DNA from 3 places in the Nesterenkonia halobia genome. Region 2 is predicted to be linked to each of the others. Evidence: predicted binding sites of a transcription regulator. Region 2 holds the regulator's gene; each other region holds the start of a gene.

Region 1 (6,227 bases), on a different contig from region 2:
GACGCCTCGATCGTCGAGTCCTACATCTCCTACCTGCGGCGGAAGATCGACTCGGGCGCCGAGGGCGCGCCGATGATCCAGACCAAGCGCGGCGTCGGCTACGTGCTCCAGACCTGGGAGCGCCGCCAGCGGGCCCAGGGCCTGGCCTGATGCCGAGACCGGCCCGCACCGCCGCCGTCGAGGCCGCGGCGGCATGATCACCTCTCCCTGGCACGCCGTCGCCCGGACCTGGCGGCGGGCCAGCCTGCGCACGCAGCTGGTCGCCATCATCTCCGGACTGCTGGTGCTGACCCTGGCGGTGACCACCTTCGTCTCGGCCTCGCTGTTCCGGCAGGAGCTGCTGCGCAATCTGGACGAGGACCTCTACGCCAACCGCAACAACATCTCGATGTACCTCACCCGGGTCTCCAACGCCGACAGCGCCGAGGAGCGGGCCGAGGAGCTCTCCATCCTGCGGTTCTACGGGGTGCTGCTGACCAACGACGGCGAAAAGGTCCCCGGAGCGTCCACGCATCCGGCGGTGCCCGGGCGCGACCTGCCGGACCTGCCGACGATGACCGACGAGGAGGTCCTGGAGCTCGGCGGGGAGTCGATCAACGTCCCCGGCACCGAGCCGGACTCGCGCGGCTGGCGCGTGAAGTTCTACCGGCTGGAGTCCGGCGAGAACTCGATCGCGATCGCGCTGAAGCTCGACACCGTCGAGACCTCGGTGGAGCGCGCCATCTTCCTGGTGGCCACCATCGGGCTGCTCGCCACCCTCGGCGCCTCGACGATCGCCTATGCCGTGGTGACCCGCGCCTTCAGACCGCTGATCCAGGTGGAGAAGACCGCCGCGGCCATCGCCGGCGGGGACTTCTCCGAGCGCGTGCAGACCACGGCGCCGCCGGACACCGAGATCGGCCGGCTCTCCCGCTCGCTGAACGCGATGCTCGAGCACATCGAGGCGGCGTTCCGGGCGAAGTCCGACTCCGAGGAGAAGATGCGCCGCTTCATCCAGGATGCCTCGCACGAGCTGCGCACTCCCCTGGTGACCATCGGCGGCTTCTCCGAGCTCTACCGGCACGGCGGGCTCGACGAGGAGGAGAAGGTCGAGGAGGCCATGGGACGCATCGAGTCCGAGGCCAAGCGGATGTCGCAGCTGGTCGAGGACATGCTCCACCTGGCCCGGCTGGACGAGCAGCGTCCGCTGCAGTCCACCCCGGCGGACCTGAACCTCATCGCCCACGACGCCGCCACCGACCTCGGCGTGAACAGCCCCGACCGCGAGGTCCGGGTGGTCGGCCTCGACGGCGGACCGCCGCGTCCGGCGCCGGTGTTCGGCGAAGAGGGCAAGATCCGCCAGATCGTGACCAACCTGATCACCAATGCGCTGCGCTACACCCCGGAAGGCTCCCCGCTGGAGCTGGCCGTGGGCACCGAGAGCCTGATCCGGGGGCGCACCGACTCGGTGCTGCAGGTCCGCGACCACGGCGAGGGCATCTCCGACGAGGACGCCGCGCGCATCTTCGAGCGCTTCTACCGGGTCGACACCTCCCGCGACCGCGGCACCGGCGGCACCGGCCTGGGTCTGGCCATCGTCGCGGCCATCGCCGCCCAGCACGACGGCACGATCCGGCACAGCGAGACCGAGGGCGGCGGGGCGACGATGACGCTGCGGCTGCCGATGGTCGAGCCCGAGGACCAGAGCGACCACGAGTCGGACTACTCCGAGGCGGACGACGGCTCGCTGAGCTGACCTGACGGCCGCCGCGCCGTCGCACCGCCGGCCGTCGCACCGCCGCCGTCGCACCGGCCGGCCACCGCGCGCCCCCGACCACACAGCAGAGGCCCCGCAGGATCGCTCCTGCGGGGCCTCTGCGCGGTGCGGACTCAGCCGACGGCCGGCTCAGCCCGCGCGGCGGGCGCCGATGATCACATCATGCCGCCCATGCCGCCCATGCCGCCCATCGGGTCCATGCCGCCGCCCTCGGCGCCGGCACCCGCGGCGTTCTTCTCCGGCTTGTCGGCCACGACCGCCTCCGTGGTGAGGAACAGCGACGCGATCGACGCGGCGTTCTGAAGCGCCGAGCGGGTCACCTTCACCGGGTCGTTGACGCCGGCCTCGAGCAGGTCCTCGTACGCGCCGGTGGCGGCGTTCAGCCCGGTGCCGTCCGGCAGCGACTTGACCTTCTCGGCCACGACGCCCGGCTCCAGACCGGCGTTGATGGCGATCTGCTTCAGCGGGCCCTCGACGGCGAGCTTGACGATGTTCGCCCCGGTCGCCTCGTCGCCGGTCAGCGAGAGGTTCTGGAAGGCCCGGGCGCCGGCCTGCAGCAGCGCCGCACCGCCTCCGGCGACGATGCCCTCGTCGACGGCGGCCTTGGCGTTGCGCACGGCGTCCTCGATGCGGTGCTTGCGCTCGGAGAGCTCGACCTCGGTGGCCGCGCCGGCCTTGATGACCGCGACGCCGCCGGCCAGCTTGGCCAGCCGCTCCTGCAGCTTCTCCCGGTCGTAGTCGGAGTCGCTGTTGGCGATCTCCGCCTTGATCTGCGAGACGCGGCCGGCGATCTCGTCGGCGTCGCCGGCGCCCTCGACGATGGTGGCCTCATCCTTGGTGACGACCACCTTGCGGGCGGTGCCCAGCAGGTCGAGAGTGGCGCTCTCCAGCTTCAGGCCGACCTCCTCGGCGATGACCTGGCCGCCGGTCAGCACGGCGATGTCGGCCAGCATGGCCTTGCGGCGGTCGCCGAAGCCCGGGGCCTTGACGGCCACGGACTTGAAGGTGCCCTTGAGCTTGTTGACCACCAGCGCGGCCAGGGCCTCGCCCTCGACGTCCTCGGCGATGACCAGCAGCGGACGGTTCGACTGCATGACCTGCTCGAGGACTCCGATGAGGTCCTTCACGTTGGAGATCTTGGAGTTCACGATCAGGATGTACGGGTCGTCGAGGACCGCCTCCTGGCGCTCGGAGTCGGTGACGAAGTAGCCCGAGAGGTAGCCCTTGTCGAAGCGCATGCCCTCGGTGAGCTCCAGCTCCAGACCGAAGGTGTTCGACTCCTCGACGGTGATGACGCCTTCCTTGCCGACCTTGTCCAGCGCCTCGGCGATCAGCTCGCCGATCTGCGGGTCGGCCGCGGAGATCGAGGCGGTGGCCGCGATCTGCTCCTTGGTCTCGACCTCCTTCGCGGACTTGAAGAGCTCCTCGGTGACCGCCTCGACGGCCTTGTCGATGCCGCGCTTCAGCCCCATCGGGTCAGTGCCGGCGGCCACGTTGCGCAGCCCCTCCTTGACCAGGGACTGGGCCAGCACCGTGGCGGTGGTGGTGCCGTCGCCGGCGACGTCGTCGGTCTTCTTGGCGACCTCCTTGACGAGCTCGGCGCCGATCTTCTCGTAGGCGTCCTCGAGCTCGATCTCCTTGGCGATGGAGACGCCGTCGTTGGTGATCGTGGGAGCGCCCCACGCCTTCTCCAGCACGACGTTGCGGCCGCGGGGGCCCAAGGTGACCTTGACGGCGTCGGCGAGGCTGTTCAGGCCTCGCTCGAGGCCCCGGCGGGCCTCCTCGTCGAATGCGATGGTCTTAGCCATGTCGGCACGTGTCCTTCCTGGACTGCGGATGGTGTGATTCGGACGTGTTCGCGTCAGAAGGGTCGAACCTCGCCAGATGCCCGCGACGGACGGCCGCGCCTCCGCGTCACCGGAGGCGCACTTCTCGGCCTCACCTGTTCAGGTTCATCCCACTCCTGCCTGAGGCCGCCGGGCGAGGACGACGCCGGGCAGTCGGCCCGACGCCGACGCGTCGCCTGGCAGTCTCATACAGTGAGTGCCAGCTCAATATTTAGCACTCTGCCCAGGAGAGTGCAAGCTGTCGCCGGGCCGCGGCCCGGCTCCTCACTCGGCCTGTTCCTCGCCGACGACCAGCGCCACGACGCTCCAGCTGGTGTTCTCCTCGACGGTCTCGACGCCGTACGCCTCCGCCAGGTCCTGAGCGTGCTCCTGCTGCCCGCTCGGGTAGTAGATCACCGGAGTCTCGACCTCGCCCCAGGAGTCCTCCCAGGAGGCGGTGCTGGTGACGTTGTACTGCATCTCGGCCAGCCGCGCCTCGACGTCGTCGAGCCCGCCCTCGGGCAGGCCGGCGTCGATGATCTGCACCGGAGTCTCGGTGTCGGCGGCGGTGGGCGTCTCCTCGGCGGCCCCCTCGTCGGACCCCTCGCCGTCGGAGGAGCCCTCCCCGGACTCGCCGTCCGCGGCGCCCGAGGCCTCGCCGGCGGGCTCGGCCTGCTGCTCGGCGGCGTCGTCGCCGGCGAAGGGCACCCAGTCGTCGGGCAGGCGGGGCAGCACGAAGTAGCTGAAGGCGCCGACCAGCAGCGCGAAGACCGCCAGCAGCGTCACCCAGCGCAGCGCGGCGCCGCCGCGCCGCTGCTCCGTGCCCGGAGCTGCGGCCCGGTGCTTGCCGATCCGGCCGTCCGCATAGGGCGGCACCTCGTCGAACTGGTCCTGCGGATGATGCTGGGTCATCGTCGTCGCGTCCTCACCACGTGCGCGTCATCAGTGTCACCGGTCCCTCGCCGGTGCGGCCCGGCGGCCGTCGGCGACGTCCGTGACGCCGCCGGGATCCTCGTCCTCCCGCTCATCGTCGCGAGGCCCGGCCCCGCTGGCGCGCGTCGCGCTGCCGGCGCAGCCGCTTGACGAGCATCGGGTCGTGGGCCTGGGCGGCCTCCGCGTCGATCAGTCGGTTCAGCACCTGGTGGTAGGCCACCGCCGAGATCCCCAGCCGGTCGCTGATCGCCTGGTCCTTCGCGCCGGCGTACTTCCACCATTGGCGCTCCAGGTCCAGGATCTGCCGCTCCTGCTCGGTGAGCTGGCCGGCGCGCCGCGGGGTCGTCGACTCGGCCGGCGACTCTCCCGCCTCCGCGCTCGGCGGCTCGGCGTCCGGCGAGGTCTCCAGGATCGCGTCCGCGGATCCGGGTGCGCTCATCGGGGCCTCCTCCTGACTGGTCGGTGCACCGCCCATCCTACGGCGCGGCGGCCGACGGCGGCGGCATCCCCGCGCTCTGTGTTCGCCCTCGGCCTCGCGACGGCCTCGCCGCGGCCTCGCGACCGCGCCCTCGAGGGGCCTAGGCTGGAGCGCGATGGACCTGCACACCGATCTGATCGCCCCGCTCGACCCCGGCTGGGAGCATGCCCTGGCTCCGCAGCAGGAGGCCTTCGACCGCGTGCGCGCCGAGGTCGCGCGCCGGCGCGCCGCCGGCGAGCATGTGCTCCCCGAGCCGCCCGACGTGCTGCGCGCCTTCCGGCAGCCCTTCGACCAGGTCCGGGTGCTGATCATCGGGCAGGACCCCTACCCCACCCCCGGGCATCCGATCGGGATGTCCTTCGCCGTCGCCCCCGACGTCCGCCCGGTCCCGCGCAGCCTGCAGAACATCTACGCGGAGCGGCAGGCCGACCTGGGCCTGCCGCCGGCCGAGCACGGGGATCTGCGTCCCTGGGCCGGCCAGGGCGTGCTGATGCTCAACCGGGTGCTGACCGTCGCCGCCGGCTCGTCGGCCTCGCACCGCGGGATCGGCTGGGAGCAGATCACCGAGGCCGCCGTCCGCGCGCTGGTCGCCCGGGGCACGCCGCTGGTCTCCATCCTCTGGGGAGCCCAGGCGAAGTCGCTGCAGCCGCTGCTCGATGCCGGCGAGCACACGGCGGTGCTCACCAGCTCGCACCCCTCGCCGCTCTCGGCCCGCCGCGGGTTCTTCGGCTCGCGGCCGTTCTCCCGGGCGAACGCGGCGCTGCAGGCGATGGGCGCCGAGCCGGTCGACTGGTCGCTCTAGCGACGTCGCAGGCGCCGATGCCCGCGCCCGAAGCCCGGGCGACGGAGCCGCGCTATCGCCGTCGGGCCCGCTCGCGCTCGTTGGACGGCAGCCCCGTGGTGAACCGGCGCATGATCACATCGCCGAGCACGATGCCCGCGGCGATCGACATGATGATGATCATCGCGTTGAACAGCTGAGTCAGACCGCCCATCATGAACGTCGTCGTCGACCCCATCGCGATCTGGTACATGCCGCGGAAGATCATCAGCCCGGGCAGCATGAACATCATCGCCGGCACGGCGATCACCAGCTGCGGGGCGCCCATGCGCAGCGCGACCACGCGCCCCAGGGCCCCGACGACGGTGCCGCCGATGACCGGGATGATGCGTTCGCCCAGCCCGATCTGCTCGCCGGCGAAGTAGGCCAGGAAGCCCAGCGCGGAGATCACTC
Region 2 (6,227 bases):
CCCAGCCGGGTCAGGAACATCTTCATCTGCTCGGCGGTGGTGTTCTGCGCCTCGTCGAGGATGATGAACGAATCGTTGAGCGTGCGGCCGCGCATATAGGCCAGCGGAGCGACCTCGATGATCCCCGACTCCATCAGATGCGGGATCGACTCGGCGTCGAGCATGTCGTGCAGCGCGTCGTAGAGCGGGCGCAGGTACGGATCGATCTTGTCGTTGAGGCTCCCCGGGAGGAATCCCAGCCGCTCGCCGGCCTCGACGGCCGGGCGGGTCAGGATGATCCGGTTGATCTCCCCGGCCTGCAGGGCCCGGACGGCCTTGGCCATGGCCAGATAGGTCTTGCCGGTGCCGGCCGGTCCGATGCCGAAGACCACGGTGGAGGTGTCGATGTCCTCCACGTAGGCCTGCTGGTTGGCGGTCTTGGGGCGGATGGTCCGGCCGCGGTGGGAGAGCACGTCGGTGCTGACCATCCGCGCGGAGTCGGCGGCCTGGTCGGCCCGGACCATGGTGGCCACCCGCTCGATGAGCTCCTCGGTGGCCGTCGTCCCGGAGACCGCCAGCGTCTTGAGCTGGGTCAGGATCTCGACGATCTGCTCGACCTCGCGCGCCGGACCGGCGGCGGTCAGCCGCTGGTCGCGCACGCCGATCGAACTGGCCGGGCTGATGCCCTGCAGGATGCGCACCGCCAGGTCCTGCGGGCCCAGCGCGCGGAACATGATGTCGGGGTCGGCGAAGTGCACAGTGCGCTCGATGCTGCCCACCGGGGCCGAGGCGGCCCCCTTGGCCAGCCCGGAGGTCGCCTCGGGCGGAGTCTGCGGTGTCTCTGTCATCGCCGCCAGTCTACTGGCCGTCGGCGCCGGGGCGGTCCCAGCGTCCCAGCAGCACCTGCACCGCCGTCAGCGCGGCCGGCCCGGCGGTCGACGAGCGCAGCACCGTCGGGCCCAGGCGCGCCGGTCCGGCACCGGCCTCGGCCAGCCGGGAGATCTCGGCCTCGGAGATGCCGCCCTCCGGCCCCACGAGCAGCAGCAGCGTCTGCGGCGTCGTGCCGTCCGCGCCCGCCGTGCCCCCGGCGGCGCCGGCCGGCGGCATCCCGAGGGAGGCCAGCGCCTCGGCGAGCGTGTGCTCCTCGGTCTCGTGGAGCACCACGGCGGCGAGGTCCGCCGAGGACGCGATGCGCTCGGCGAGCTGGGCGGTGGAGTGCAGCGACTCGACCTCCGGGATCGCGGTCCGGCGGGTCTGCTTGGCCGCCGTGCGCACGGTGGAGACCCACTCAGCATGCTTCTTCGCCTCACGGCCGGGCTTCCAGCGGGCCACCGAACGCTCGGCGCTCCACGGCACGATCCGCTCGACGCCGAGCTCGGTGGCCGACTCGATCGCCTGCACGTCGCGCCGGTCCTTGGCCAGCGCCTGGACCAGCACCAGCTGCGGGGCCGGACGCGGCTCGACGTCGACGCGGCGGACCTCCACCGTCAGCTCGCCCGAGCCGGTCGCGGCCACCACGCCCGCGGCCCGGCGGTCGCGGGTGTCCGAGAGGACGATCTCCTCCCCCGGAGCCAGCCGCATCACGGTGGCCGCGTGGTGGCCCTCGGCGCCGTCGACCAGCACCCGGGCCCCGGCCTCGACGGCGTCCAGCGCCCCCGGGGCCAGGTGGAACAGCGGAGCGGTCACAGACTGTCCCAGGCCTCGCGGAGCTTGGTGAAGACGCCGCGGTGCTCGGTGGTGGACTCGCCGGCCTCCTCGTCGCGCTCCTCGGCGAGCTCGCGGAGCAGCTCCTTCTGCCGCTCGCTGAGCTTCTGCGGGGTCTCGACCTTCAGGTGGACCTTCAGCGCCCCGCGTCCGCCGCCGCGCAGGTGCTGCACGCCGCGGTCGCGGAGGGTGAAGACCTCGCCGGACTGCGTGCCCGGCTTCACCTCGATCTGCTCCTCGCCGTCGAAGGTGTCCAGGCTGACCGTGGTGCCCAGCGCCGCGGCGGTCATCGGCACGGTGACCGTGGCGTGCAGGTCGTTGCCGCGGCGGGTGAAGACCTCGTGCGCGCGCACGTCGACCTCGATGTAGAGGTCGCCGGAGGGGCCCCCGGCCAGACCGGCCTCGCCCTCGCCGGCCAGGTGGATCCGGTTGCCCTTGTCCACGCCGGCGGGGATCTTGACCTTCAGCGTGCGCCGCTCGCGCACCCGGCCCTGGCCGTCGCACTCCTGGCAGGGGTCCTCGATGATCGAGCCGAAGCCGGAGCAGCGGGCGCAGGTCTCGGTCTGCAGCACAGTGCCCAGGATCGAGCGCATCGGCCGCTGGATCTGGCCGTGGCCGCCGCAGTCGGAGCAGGTGGTCGGCGTCGAGCCCTCGCGCGTGCAGGTGCCGTCGCAGACCGAGCAGGTCACCGCCGTCTCGACCTCGACTTCCTTGGTCGTGCCGAAGGCCGCGTCCTGCAGGTCGATGCGCACGCGGATCAGCGAGTCCTGGCCGCGCCGGGTGCGCGAGGCCGGGCCGCCTCCCCCGCCGCCGAAGAAGGTCTCGAAGATGTCGCCGAAGCCGCCGAAGCCGCCGAAGCCTCCCCCGCCGAAGGACGGGCCGCCGCGGCCGTTCTCGTCGCCGGTGGCGTCGTAGTTCCGCCGCCTCTCCTCGTCGGAGAGCACCTCGTAGGCGCGGCCGAGGACCTTGAACTTCTCCGCGGCCTCCTCCGAGGGGTTCACGTCCGGATGCAGCTTGCGGGCCTGCTTCCGGTACGCCTTCTTGATCTCCTCCGTCGACGCGTCGCGGTCGACGCCGAGCGCCTCGTAGTAGTCAGTCACTGTTCACCCTTCAGACAGGATTCGGGAAAGATAGCGTGCCATCGCGCGCACCGCCGACATCGTCGAGCCGTAGTCCATGCGCGTGGGTCCGACGACGCCCAGCTGGGCGCCGTCGTCGGCGCCGTACTCCGCGGCGACCACCGCAGTTCCGGCGAGCGAGTCGTGGCTGGTCTCGTGGCCGATGCGCACCGAGAGACCGCGCTCGTCCTGCTTCATCTCCTCCAGCAGGCGCAGCAGCACCACCTGCTCCTCGAGGGCCTCCAGGACCGGTCCGAGCGAGGGCCCGAGGTCCTGGTCGGACCTGGCGAGGTTAGCAGTGCCCGCCATGATGATGCGATCCACCCGTCCGGACTCCAGGATCGCGGCCACTGTCTGCGCGACCACCGCCATGGCCGGCTGCAGCACCGGCTCCACCGAGCCGATGAGCCGGTCCACCGGCAGCGGCAGCGCCGTCGCCGACCGGTTGTGCAGCTGCGCGACGAGCCGACGTCCGATGACGTGCAGCGACTCCTCCTCGAGGCCCTCGGCCAGCGTGACCATCCGCTGCTCGACCTTGCCGGAGGAGAGGATCACCACGACCAGCACCTTCTGCCGGCCCATGGAGAGCACCTCGACATGGCGGATCCGCGCGGTGCTGTGCTGCGGATGCTGCAGCACCGCGACCTGATTGGTCAGCATCGCCAGCAGGCGCACCGTCTGCTCCAGCATGGCCTCGTAGTCGTCGGCGGCCTCGACCAGGGCGTCCATCGCCCGCTGCTCGGCGGGACTGAGCGGCCGGATCTCGGAGATCCGGTCGACGAAGAGCCGATAGCCCCGATCGGTGGGGATGCGGCCGGCGGAGGTGTGCGGGGCCTCGATGAGCCCGTCGGCCTCCAGATGCGCCATGTCGTTGCGGATCGTCGCCGGCGAGACCTCCAGATTGTGCCGGTCCACCAGGGCCTTGGAGCCGACGGGCTCGTGGCTGTGGACATAGTCCTCCACGATGGCGCGCAGCACCTGCAGTCGTCGCGTGTCCGACATCGCTGCTCGGTCCTCCTCGTGGACGGGGCTGGCTGGTCCGGGATGCCCCGGCGGGCCGGGGCGCGGCCGTGGCGGTCTCGGGCACGCTCCGGGCACGGGCGGGGCGCGCCGCGGGCGCCCGACGGCTGGCACTCTCCGCGGGCAGGTGCTGATTCTATCGTCTCGTCCCGGCTGTTCGCCTCCCCGCAGCGCGCCTCCTCCCTGGGCGAACGCGGCCTTGCTAAGGTCTGCAGACTGTGACACCCGCTGGATTCTCCGCCGACTGGTCCGCCTGGGGCCCCACGGACCTCGCCGCCCGCCGCCGCGCCCAGCAGCGCGAGATCGACGACGTGCCGGCGGACCCGGGCACTGTGGTCGAGGAGGCCGAGAGCGGCTGGGTCGGCGCCGTCGTCGGCGTCGAGGCCGCCGGCGGCGTGCAGGCGGTGAGTCTCGAGGACCGGCGCGGCCGCACCCGGGCCTTCCCGCTGGGCCACGGCTTCCTGGTCGACGGCGAGCCGGTGCGGCTGGTCGCCCCGGCGCCGCGGACGAGCGCCCCGGCCGCCCCGCGGCGGACCGCCTCGGGCTCAGTGGCCGTCGACGGCGCCGCCGCCCGCGTCGCCCGCGCCTCGCGCATCTGGGTCGAGGGCACGCACGACGCCGAGCTGGTCGAGAAGGTCTGGGGCGAGGACCTCCGCCTGGAGGGCGTCGTCGTCGAGCCGCTGCACGGCGCCGACGACCTGGTCGGCGCACTGCGCGAGTTCTCCCCCGGCCCCGGTCGCCGCGTGGGCGTGCTGCTGGACCACCTGGTCTCCGGATCGAAGGAGTCGCGGATCGCCGCCGAGGCCATGGCGCTCTCCGGCGCCCGCGACAACGTGCTGGTCCTCGGCCATCCGTACGTCGATGTCTGGCAGGCGGTGAAGCCGCAGCTGCTCGGGCTGGACCGCTGGCCGGACATCCCGCGCGACGTCGACATCAAGATCGGCACGCTGCGCGCGCTGGGCTGGCCGCACGCCTCCCAGCGCGACGTCGCCCACGGCTGGAAGCGCATCCTCGGCACTGTGGGCAGCTACGCCGATCTGGAGCCCGCGCTGCTCGGCCGGGTGGAGGAGCTCATCGACTTCGTCACCGCCGAGCCGCAGGGCTGATGGGCCCGTCCTGCGACTTCCTGAGACCGCCTGAGACGGCCTGAGACCGCCCGACCGGGCCGACACGCCTCGACGCGGCGCCGCGGATGTCGGCGCGCATCCAGGCGCGGCGGCTAGAATGCGCGCCAGGGCACTGTTCGCCGACCGTCTCCGCGGCGGCGACGCGCCCGCGACAGACCGCCGACCCGAGTGCACGTGAAGAGAGCTGAGGTGCCGTGTCACAGCCCGACAGTTCCGCCGAGCGTCCCGAGCGCTCCCGCGCCTCCGAGCATCTGCAGGGCTCCTCGCCGGCCGCCCTGCCGCTGACCCCCGCCGAGGACCGGCGCTGGGCCACGCTCGCGCACTTCGGCGGGCTGATGGGCTGCCTGCCGTCGCTGGTGATCTATCTGGTCTTCCGCGACCGCGGGCCGTTCGTGGCCCAGGAGTCGAAGGAGGCGCTGAACTTCACGCTGCCGCTGACCGTGCTGCTGCTGGCCGCCTACATGCTGGCGCTGCTGCCGCTGATCGGCTGGATCTTCGGACTGGCGGCGGTGCTGCTCTGGGTCGTGATGACGCTGGCCGGGCTCATCGCCGGCATCGAGTGCAACAAGGGCCGTCCGTACCGCTATCGGTTGAACCTGCGCCTGGTGCACTGATCCGCCGCGGCGGCCGGAGCGCTCGGACCTGCGGGGCGCGCCGTCGGCGACGAGCCGCCGCGATCAGTCCGCGAGCCGGCGGGTGACCGCGTCGGCCAGCAGCCGGCCCTGCAGGGTGAGCACCAGTCGGCCGACGGGATGCTCCGCATCCGGCACCAGCGGCTCCTCCTCCACCAGCCCCTCGGCGACGAGCCGGGAGGTGGTCTCGGCGGTGATCGGCTCCGCGGCCTCCAGCGCGGCGTGCGCGGCGAGATCCAGCCCGTCGGCGATGCGCAGCCGCAGCATCAGATGCTCCAGGGCGACCGCCTCCGCGTCGAGCACTTCACGGCCGTGGCCCGGGCTGATGCCGGCGGCCAGCCGCTGCGCGTAGGCCGCGGGATGCTTCACGTTCCACCAGCGCAGGCCGGCCAGATGCGAATGCGCTCCGGGGCCGGCGCCCCACCAGTCGGTGTCCTGCCAATAGTGCAGATTGTGCCGCGACCGCATCCCCGGCCCGCGGGAGAAGTTCGACACCTCGTACCAGGAGTAGCCCGCCTCGGCGAGGATCCGGTCGGCCAGCAGATACTTGTCGGCGTGGTCGTCGCCGTCGACGTCGGCCAGCCGCCCGCGCCGGATCTGCGCGGCCATGGCGGTGCCCTCCTCGATGATCAGCGAGTACGCCGAGA
Region 3 (6,227 bases), on a different contig from region 2:
GACTCGGTGGTGCAGACCGACATCTGGAACATCAACTCGGTCGAGCCGATCGCGGCGGAGTACAGCCGCTACAACGGCAGCGCCACCGATCTCTACGCCCCGGGCCAGTGGCGGGCCTCCGACCACGATCCGGTCATCGTCGACATCGCCCTGGGCTCCGACGGCGGCTCAGATGGCGGTTCCGGCGAGGACGGCTCCGGCGACGACTCCGGGAACCCGGGCCCGGGTCAGGGTCCTCCCGAGGGCAAGGGCCACAACCGGGATGACCACCCGGGCAACGGGCCGGGCCAGAACAACGGCAACGGGAACGGCAACAACGGCCACGGGAACGGCACACGGGGAACGATGGCAACGGCCGCGGGAACTGACCCCGAGGCTCGTGGCTGAGGGGCCTTCCCGCCCGCCGACCGTCCCGGTCTCATGAGAAGAGCCCGTCGGCTCCCCCGCAGGCAGCTGCGGAGGAGCCGACGGGCTCTTCTCATGCCGGAGCGGCTCAGCGGCTCTGCTGCTGGCTCGGCGGGGAGACGATCGCGTCGACGCGCTGGAAGGACTTCAGGTCCGAGTAGCCGGTGGCGGCCATCGCCCGGCGCAGCCCGCCCATCAGATTCGACGAGCCGTCGGTGTGGTGGCTCGGGCCCCACAGGACCTCCTCCAGCGGACCGACGGTGCCCACGTGGGTGCGGTGCCCGCGCGGGAAGTCCGGGTGCACCGCCTCCGGGCCCCAGTGCCAGCCGCGGCCGGGGGCCTCCTCCGCCCGGGCCAGGGTGGTGCCGAGCATGACCGCGTCGGCGCCCATGCCCAGGGCCTTGACGATGTCACCGGAGGTGCCCAGTCCGCCGTCGGCGATGACGTGGACATAGCGGCCGCCGGACTCGTCGAGGTAGTCGCGGCGGGCGGCGGCGATGTCGCTGATGGCGGTGGCCATCGGCACGCGGATGCCCATCGCCCGGCGGGTCGTCGTCGACGATCCCCCGCCGAAGCCGACCAGCACGCCGGCCGCACCGGTGCGCATCAGGTGCAGCGCCGGGGTGTAGCCGGCGGCGCCGCCGACGATCACCGGCACGTCGAGCTCGTAGATGAACTCCTTGAGGTTCAGCGGGTCGCCGTTCTGCGAGACGTGCTCGGCCGAGACCGTGGTGCCGCGGATGACGAACATGTCCACGCCGGCCTCGACGACCGTCTGGTAGAACTCCTGGGTCCGCTGCGGGGTCAGCGAGCCGGAGACCACCACCCCGGCCTCGCGGATCTCCGCCAGTCGGGCGGTGATCAGCTCGGCCTTGATCGGCTCGGAGTACAGCCGCTGCAGCCGCTCGGTGTTCGCCGGCGAGACCTCCTGGGCCTCCAGCTCGGCGATCTCGGCCAGCACCGGCTCCGGGTCCTCGTAGCGGGTCCACAGCCCCTCGAGGTTCAGCACGCCCAGGCCGCCGAGCCGCCCCAGCGCGATGGCGGTCGCCGGCGACATCACCGAGTCCATCGGCGCTCCGATGACCGGCATGTCGAAGTCATAGGCGTCGATCTGCCAGTCGAGGCTCACCTCCTGGGGGCTGCGCGTGCGGCGGTTGGGCACCACGGCGACGTCGTCCAGCGCCCAGCCGCGGACGCCCGACTTCGCCAGGCCGATCGGGATCTCGTTGGTCACGTCTCTGTTCCTCCTCGCCGACCCGGACGGGCGGCATCGTGGTCTCGTCGCGGGCCCGTGCCGGGCCCGCCGGCGACGGCGCGCGTCGCCTCAGCGGCTCCAGTCCTCCCGCCGGCGGGCGGCGTCCCAGAAGTGGTGCTCATAGACGCATCCGCGGCGGAAGGCCGCCAGCATCCGCGCCCGCAGCGGCTCGTCGGCCTCCTCGTAGAGCGCCTCGAAGATGCCGCAGGCCTCTTCGACGGCGGCGTCGTACTCCGGGTCGGAGTAGGTCTCCACCCAGCGCCGGTAGGGATGCTCGGCCATGCCCTCGCCGATCGTCTCCACCAGGTGCCGGCCGACCTCGGCGTAGACCCAGAAGCAGGGCAGCACGGCGGCGACGGCCACCTCGTGCTCGTCGACGGCGGCGGTGGCCACGAGCCAGGAGGTGTAGCCCAGCGTCGTCGGCGAGGGCACGACCTCGCCGTCGTCGCCGGCCAGCTCCGCGGCGATCGAGGCGAACTGCCGCGACTCCATCAGCTGGGCCTGCATGGCCTGCTCCTCGGCGATGGTCTCCGAGGTCGCCCGCGCCCAGAAGCGCATCTGGTCGCGGTCCCGGGCGCCGGCGGCCAGCAGCGTCATCGCCCGGCCGTAGCCGGCCAGATACGCCGCGTCCTGCTGGATGTAGTGCACGAAGGTCGCCGTCGGCAGGGTGCCGTCGGCCAGCTCGGCGAGGAACTCGAGGCCGGCGATGTCGACCAGCGCCTCGCGCGCCTGACGCCAGGCGGTGCGGCAGTGCGCGCCCACCCTCAGAGCGGGCGCGTCCACGTACGACGCCGGCGCCGGCGTCGGCTGGGATGCGGCCATCACGACCCTCCTCTCGTCCTGCGCGGGCCCGTCTCGTCGGCGGCGCGACCGCCGCTGGCGCGCCGCCGGCGGACTCAGCGCTGGTAGTTCGGCGCCTCGACCGTCATGGAGATGTCGTGCGGGTGGGACTCCTTGAGTCCGGCGGGGGTGATCCGCACGAAGCTGCTGTGCGCCTTGAGCTCGTCGACGGTGTGCGCGCCGACGTAGAACATCGTCTGGCGGAGCCCGCCGACCAGCTGGTGCAGCACCGCCGAGAGCGGGCCGCGGTAGGGCACGCGCCCCTCGACGCCCTCGGGGATGAGCTCCTCGTCCTCGGGGACGTCGGCCTGGAAGTAGCGGTCCTTGGAGTAGGAGGTGTTCTTCCCGCGGGTCTGCATCGCGCCCATCGACCCCATGCCGCGGTAAGCCTTGAACTGCTTGCCGTTGGAGAAGACCAGGTCGCCCGGGGACTCCGCGGCGCCGGCCAGCAGCGAGCCGAGCATCACCGAGTCGGCGCCGGCGACCAGCGCCTTGCCGATGTCGCCGGGGTGCTGCAGCCCGCCGTCGGCGATCAGCGGCACGCCGGCCGGGCGGGCCGCCTTGGCCGACTCGTGGATCGCGGTGATCTGCGGGACGCCGACGCCGGCGACCACGCGGGTGGTGCAGATCGAGCCCGGCCCGACGCCGACCTTGATCGCGTCCGCCCCGGCGTCGACCAGCGCCTGGGCGCCGCGACGGGTGGCGGCCTGGCCGCCGATGACGTCGACGCCGGCGGCGGCCGGCTCGGCCTTGAGCTTGGCGATCATGTCCAGCACACCGCGGGTGTGGCCGTTGGCGGTGTCCACGACCAGCGTGTCCACGCCGGCCTCGACCAGGCTCATCGCGCGGTCGAAGCCCTCGCCGAAGAAGCCCACGGCCGCGCCCACGCGCAGCCGGCCCTCGGCATCCTTGGTGGCCTGCGGGTACTTGTCGGCCTTGTCGAAGTCCTTGACGGTGATCAGCCCGGTCAGCCGGCCGGCGTCGTCGACCAGCGGCAGCTTCTCCACGCGGTGCTCGGAGAAGAGTCGGATGACCTCCTCGGAGGCGATGCCGTCGCGCGCGGTGATCAGCGGCTGGGCGGTCATCTTCTCGTAGACCTTCGTGGTCAGGTAGTCCTCGGCCGGGACGAAGCGGATGTCGCGGTTGGTGATGATGCCCAGCAGCGTCTTCTCCGCGTCGACCACCGGCAGTCCGGAGACGCGGTAGTGGGCGCAGAGGTCGTCGAGGTCCTTCAGCGTCGCGTCCGGGGTGATGGTCACCGGGTCGGAGATCATCCCCGACTCGGAGCGCTTGACCTTGTCGACCTGCCGGACCTGGTCCTCGATGGAGAGGTTGCGGTGCAGGATCCCGATGCCGCCCTGGCGGGCCATCGCGATGGCCATCGGCGCCTCGGTGACGGTGTCCATCGCCGCCGAGACCACCGGAGCGCTGATCTCGATGCCGCGGGAGAGCCGCGTGGCGGTGTCCGCCTCGGAGGGGATGACGTCGGTCTCGCCGGGGAGCAGGAGGACGTCGTCGTAGGTCAGCCCCACGAGGGCGAAGGGGTCGTGGGAGTCAGCGGGAGTCTCAGTCACTGGTGCCTCTCAGAGGGAGTCTGGCGGGATCCGGGCCGACCCCGATTCTACTGCCGCGGGGACGCCCGCCGCACACTGTGCCGGTCGGTGCCGGTCGACCGCCCGTGCGGCCTCGGGCGGGGCTGCGCGCCGGGTCGCACGCCGGGCCACGCACGGAGCCCCGCGCCGAGCTGGCCGCCCCGGCACGGACCGGCGCGAGGAGCGGCCTCCGCCCGCCGTCGCCGGCTTTAGCACTCTGCTTGACCGAGTGCTAAAGCCGTCCTAAAGTCTATCGTGGCACCCACCACCGCGGGGTGCCCGTCGCGCCGGGCCGTCACCCGGGGCGACGAGCCTGACGGGGCACCATCCGGCACCGCGACGACGGTTGGTCACTCCCAAGGCGCGCAACACACCTCCGAGCCCGTCACTTCCCGGCGTCACCTGGGAGGGCAGGGCCCGACCGCAACCGAGATCGACTTCACGCAAAGGAGAGTACTGACGTGTCAGTCTCCATCAAGCCCCTCGAGGATCGCATTGTTGTCCGCCCCCTGGAAGCTGAGCAGACCACCGCTTCCGGCCTGGTGATCCCGGACACCGCCCAGGAGAAGCCCCAGGAGGGCCAGGTCGTGGCCGTCGGCCCGGGCCGCGTCGACGACAAGGGCAACCGTGTGCCCGTCGACGTCAACGAGGGCGACGTCGTCATCTACTCGAAGTTCGGCGGCACCGAGGTCAAGACCGGCGGCGACGAGTTCCTCGTGCTGAACTCGCGCGACGTCCTGGCCGTCGTCGAGAAGTGATCTCGGGCTCCCCGAGCTCTCTCGACACCCGAACATCGACTCTGTTCTGACTCTCTGTAAGGAGCAGCAAGCACATGGCAAAGCAGCTTGAGTTCGACGATGCCGCCCGGAAGGCACTCGAGGCCGGCATCGACAAGCTCGCCGACACCGTCAAGGTGACGCTCGGCCCCAAGGGCCGCAACGTCGTCCTCGACAAGTCCTGGGGCGCTCCGACCATCACCAACGACGGCGTGACCATCGCCCGCGAGATCGAGGTCGAGGACTCCTACGAGAACCTCGGCGCCCAGCTCGCCAAGGAGGTCGCCACCAAGACCAACGACGTCGCCGGCGACGGCACCACCACTGCGACGGTGCTGGCCCAGGCGCTGGTCAAGGAAGGCCTGCGCAACGTGGCCGCCGGTGCGGCCCCGAGCGAGATCAAGCGCGGCATCGAGGTCGCCGTCGAGGCGATCACCGAGCGCCTGCGCACCAACGCCCGCGAGGTCTCCGGCCAGCAGGAGGTCTCCTACGTCGGTGCGATCTCCGCGCAGGACGACGAGGTCGGCGAGCTGCTGGCCCGCGCGTTCGACGCGGTCGGCACCGAGGGCGTCATCACCATCGAGGAGTCCTCGACGACGTCGACCGAGCTCGACATCACCGAGGGCATGCAGTTCGACAAGGGCTACCTCTCCCCGCACTTCGTCACCGACGGCGAGCGGCAGGAGGCGGTCCTCGAGGACGCCTACATCCTGATCCACCAGGGCAAGATCTCCAACGTGCAGGAGTTCCTGCCCGTGCTGGAGAAGGTCATGCAGACCAAGAAGCCGCTGTTCATCATCGCCGAGGACGTCGAGGGCGAGGCCCTGTCGACTCTGGTGGTGAACAAGCTCAAGGGCACGCTGAACGTCGCGGCCGTCAAGGCCCCCGGCTTCGGCGACCGCCGCAAGGCCATGCTCGAGGACATCGCGGTGCTCACCGGCGGCCAGGTCATCTCCTCGGAGCTGGGCCTGAAGCTGGACCAGGTCGACCTCGACGCGCTGGGCACCGCCCGCCGCGTCACGGTCACCAAGGACTCCACCACGATCGTCGACGGCGCCGGCTCCGCGGAGGACGTCCAGGCACGTGCGGCGACCATCAAGGCCCAGGCCGACGCGACCGACTCCGAGTGGGACCGCGAGAAGCTGCAGGAGCGGCTGGCCAAGCTGGCCGGCGGCATCGGCGTCATCAAGGTCGGCGCCGCCACCGAGGTGGAGCTCAAGGAGCGCAAGCACCGCATCGAGGACGCCGTGTCCTCCACGCGTGCCGCGCTCGAGGAGGGCATCGTCGCCGGCGGCGGCACGGCGCTGATCAACGCGCTGTCCGCCCTGGACGAGGACTCGACGGTCCAGGAGCTCTCCG

The links. Region 2 encodes HrcA, which represses chaperone genes, less so after heat shock. Its sites were predicted from a motif close to TTNGCACTCGNNNNNNNCGAGTGCNAA; they were not measured.
Region 1: the regulator HrcA is predicted to act here: its motif matches at 3,780-3,806, upstream of groL (chaperonin GroEL).
Region 3: the regulator HrcA is predicted to act here: its motif matches at 4,302-4,328, upstream of groES (co-chaperone GroES).

What each region holds. Positions count from the first base shown of each region.
Region 1 is NZ_BAAAYG010000018.1:28,848-35,074, forward strand. Features, by position in the region: gene ABD652_RS13690 (response regulator transcription factor) at 1-150, shown strand, start outside; gene ABD652_RS13695 (sensor histidine kinase) at 194-1,735, shown strand; gene groL (chaperonin GroEL) at 1,912-3,564, opposite strand; gene ABD652_RS13705 (LytR C-terminal domain-containing protein) at 3,868-4,494, opposite strand; gene ABD652_RS13710 (DUF3263 domain-containing protein) at 4,607-4,954, opposite strand; gene ABD652_RS13715 (uracil-DNA glycosylase) at 5,109-5,795, shown strand; gene ABD652_RS13720 (threonine/serine exporter family protein) at 5,848-6,227, opposite strand, start outside.
Region 2 is NZ_BAAAYG010000007.1:207,581-213,807, reverse strand. Features, by position in the region: gene ABD652_RS09975 (PhoH family protein) at 1-827, opposite strand, end outside; gene ABD652_RS09970 (16S rRNA (uracil(1498)-N(3))-methyltransferase) at 838-1,665, opposite strand; gene dnaJ (molecular chaperone DnaJ) at 1,662-2,783, opposite strand; gene hrcA (heat-inducible transcriptional repressor HrcA) at 2,787-3,803, opposite strand; gene ABD652_RS09955 (DUF3097 family protein) at 4,040-4,927, shown strand; gene ABD652_RS09950 (DUF4870 domain-containing protein) at 5,143-5,562, shown strand; gene hemW (radical SAM family heme chaperone HemW) at 5,626-6,227, opposite strand, start outside.
Region 3 is NZ_BAAAYG010000005.1:164,191-170,417, reverse strand. Features, by position in the region: gene ABD652_RS07340 (ExeM/NucH family extracellular endonuclease) at 1-387, shown strand, start outside; gene ABD652_RS07335 (GuaB3 family IMP dehydrogenase-related protein) at 494-1,639, opposite strand; gene ABD652_RS07330 (TenA family protein) at 1,730-2,482, opposite strand; gene guaB (IMP dehydrogenase) at 2,557-4,074, opposite strand; gene groES (co-chaperone GroES) at 4,554-4,850, shown strand; gene groL (chaperonin GroEL) at 4,925-6,227, shown strand, end outside.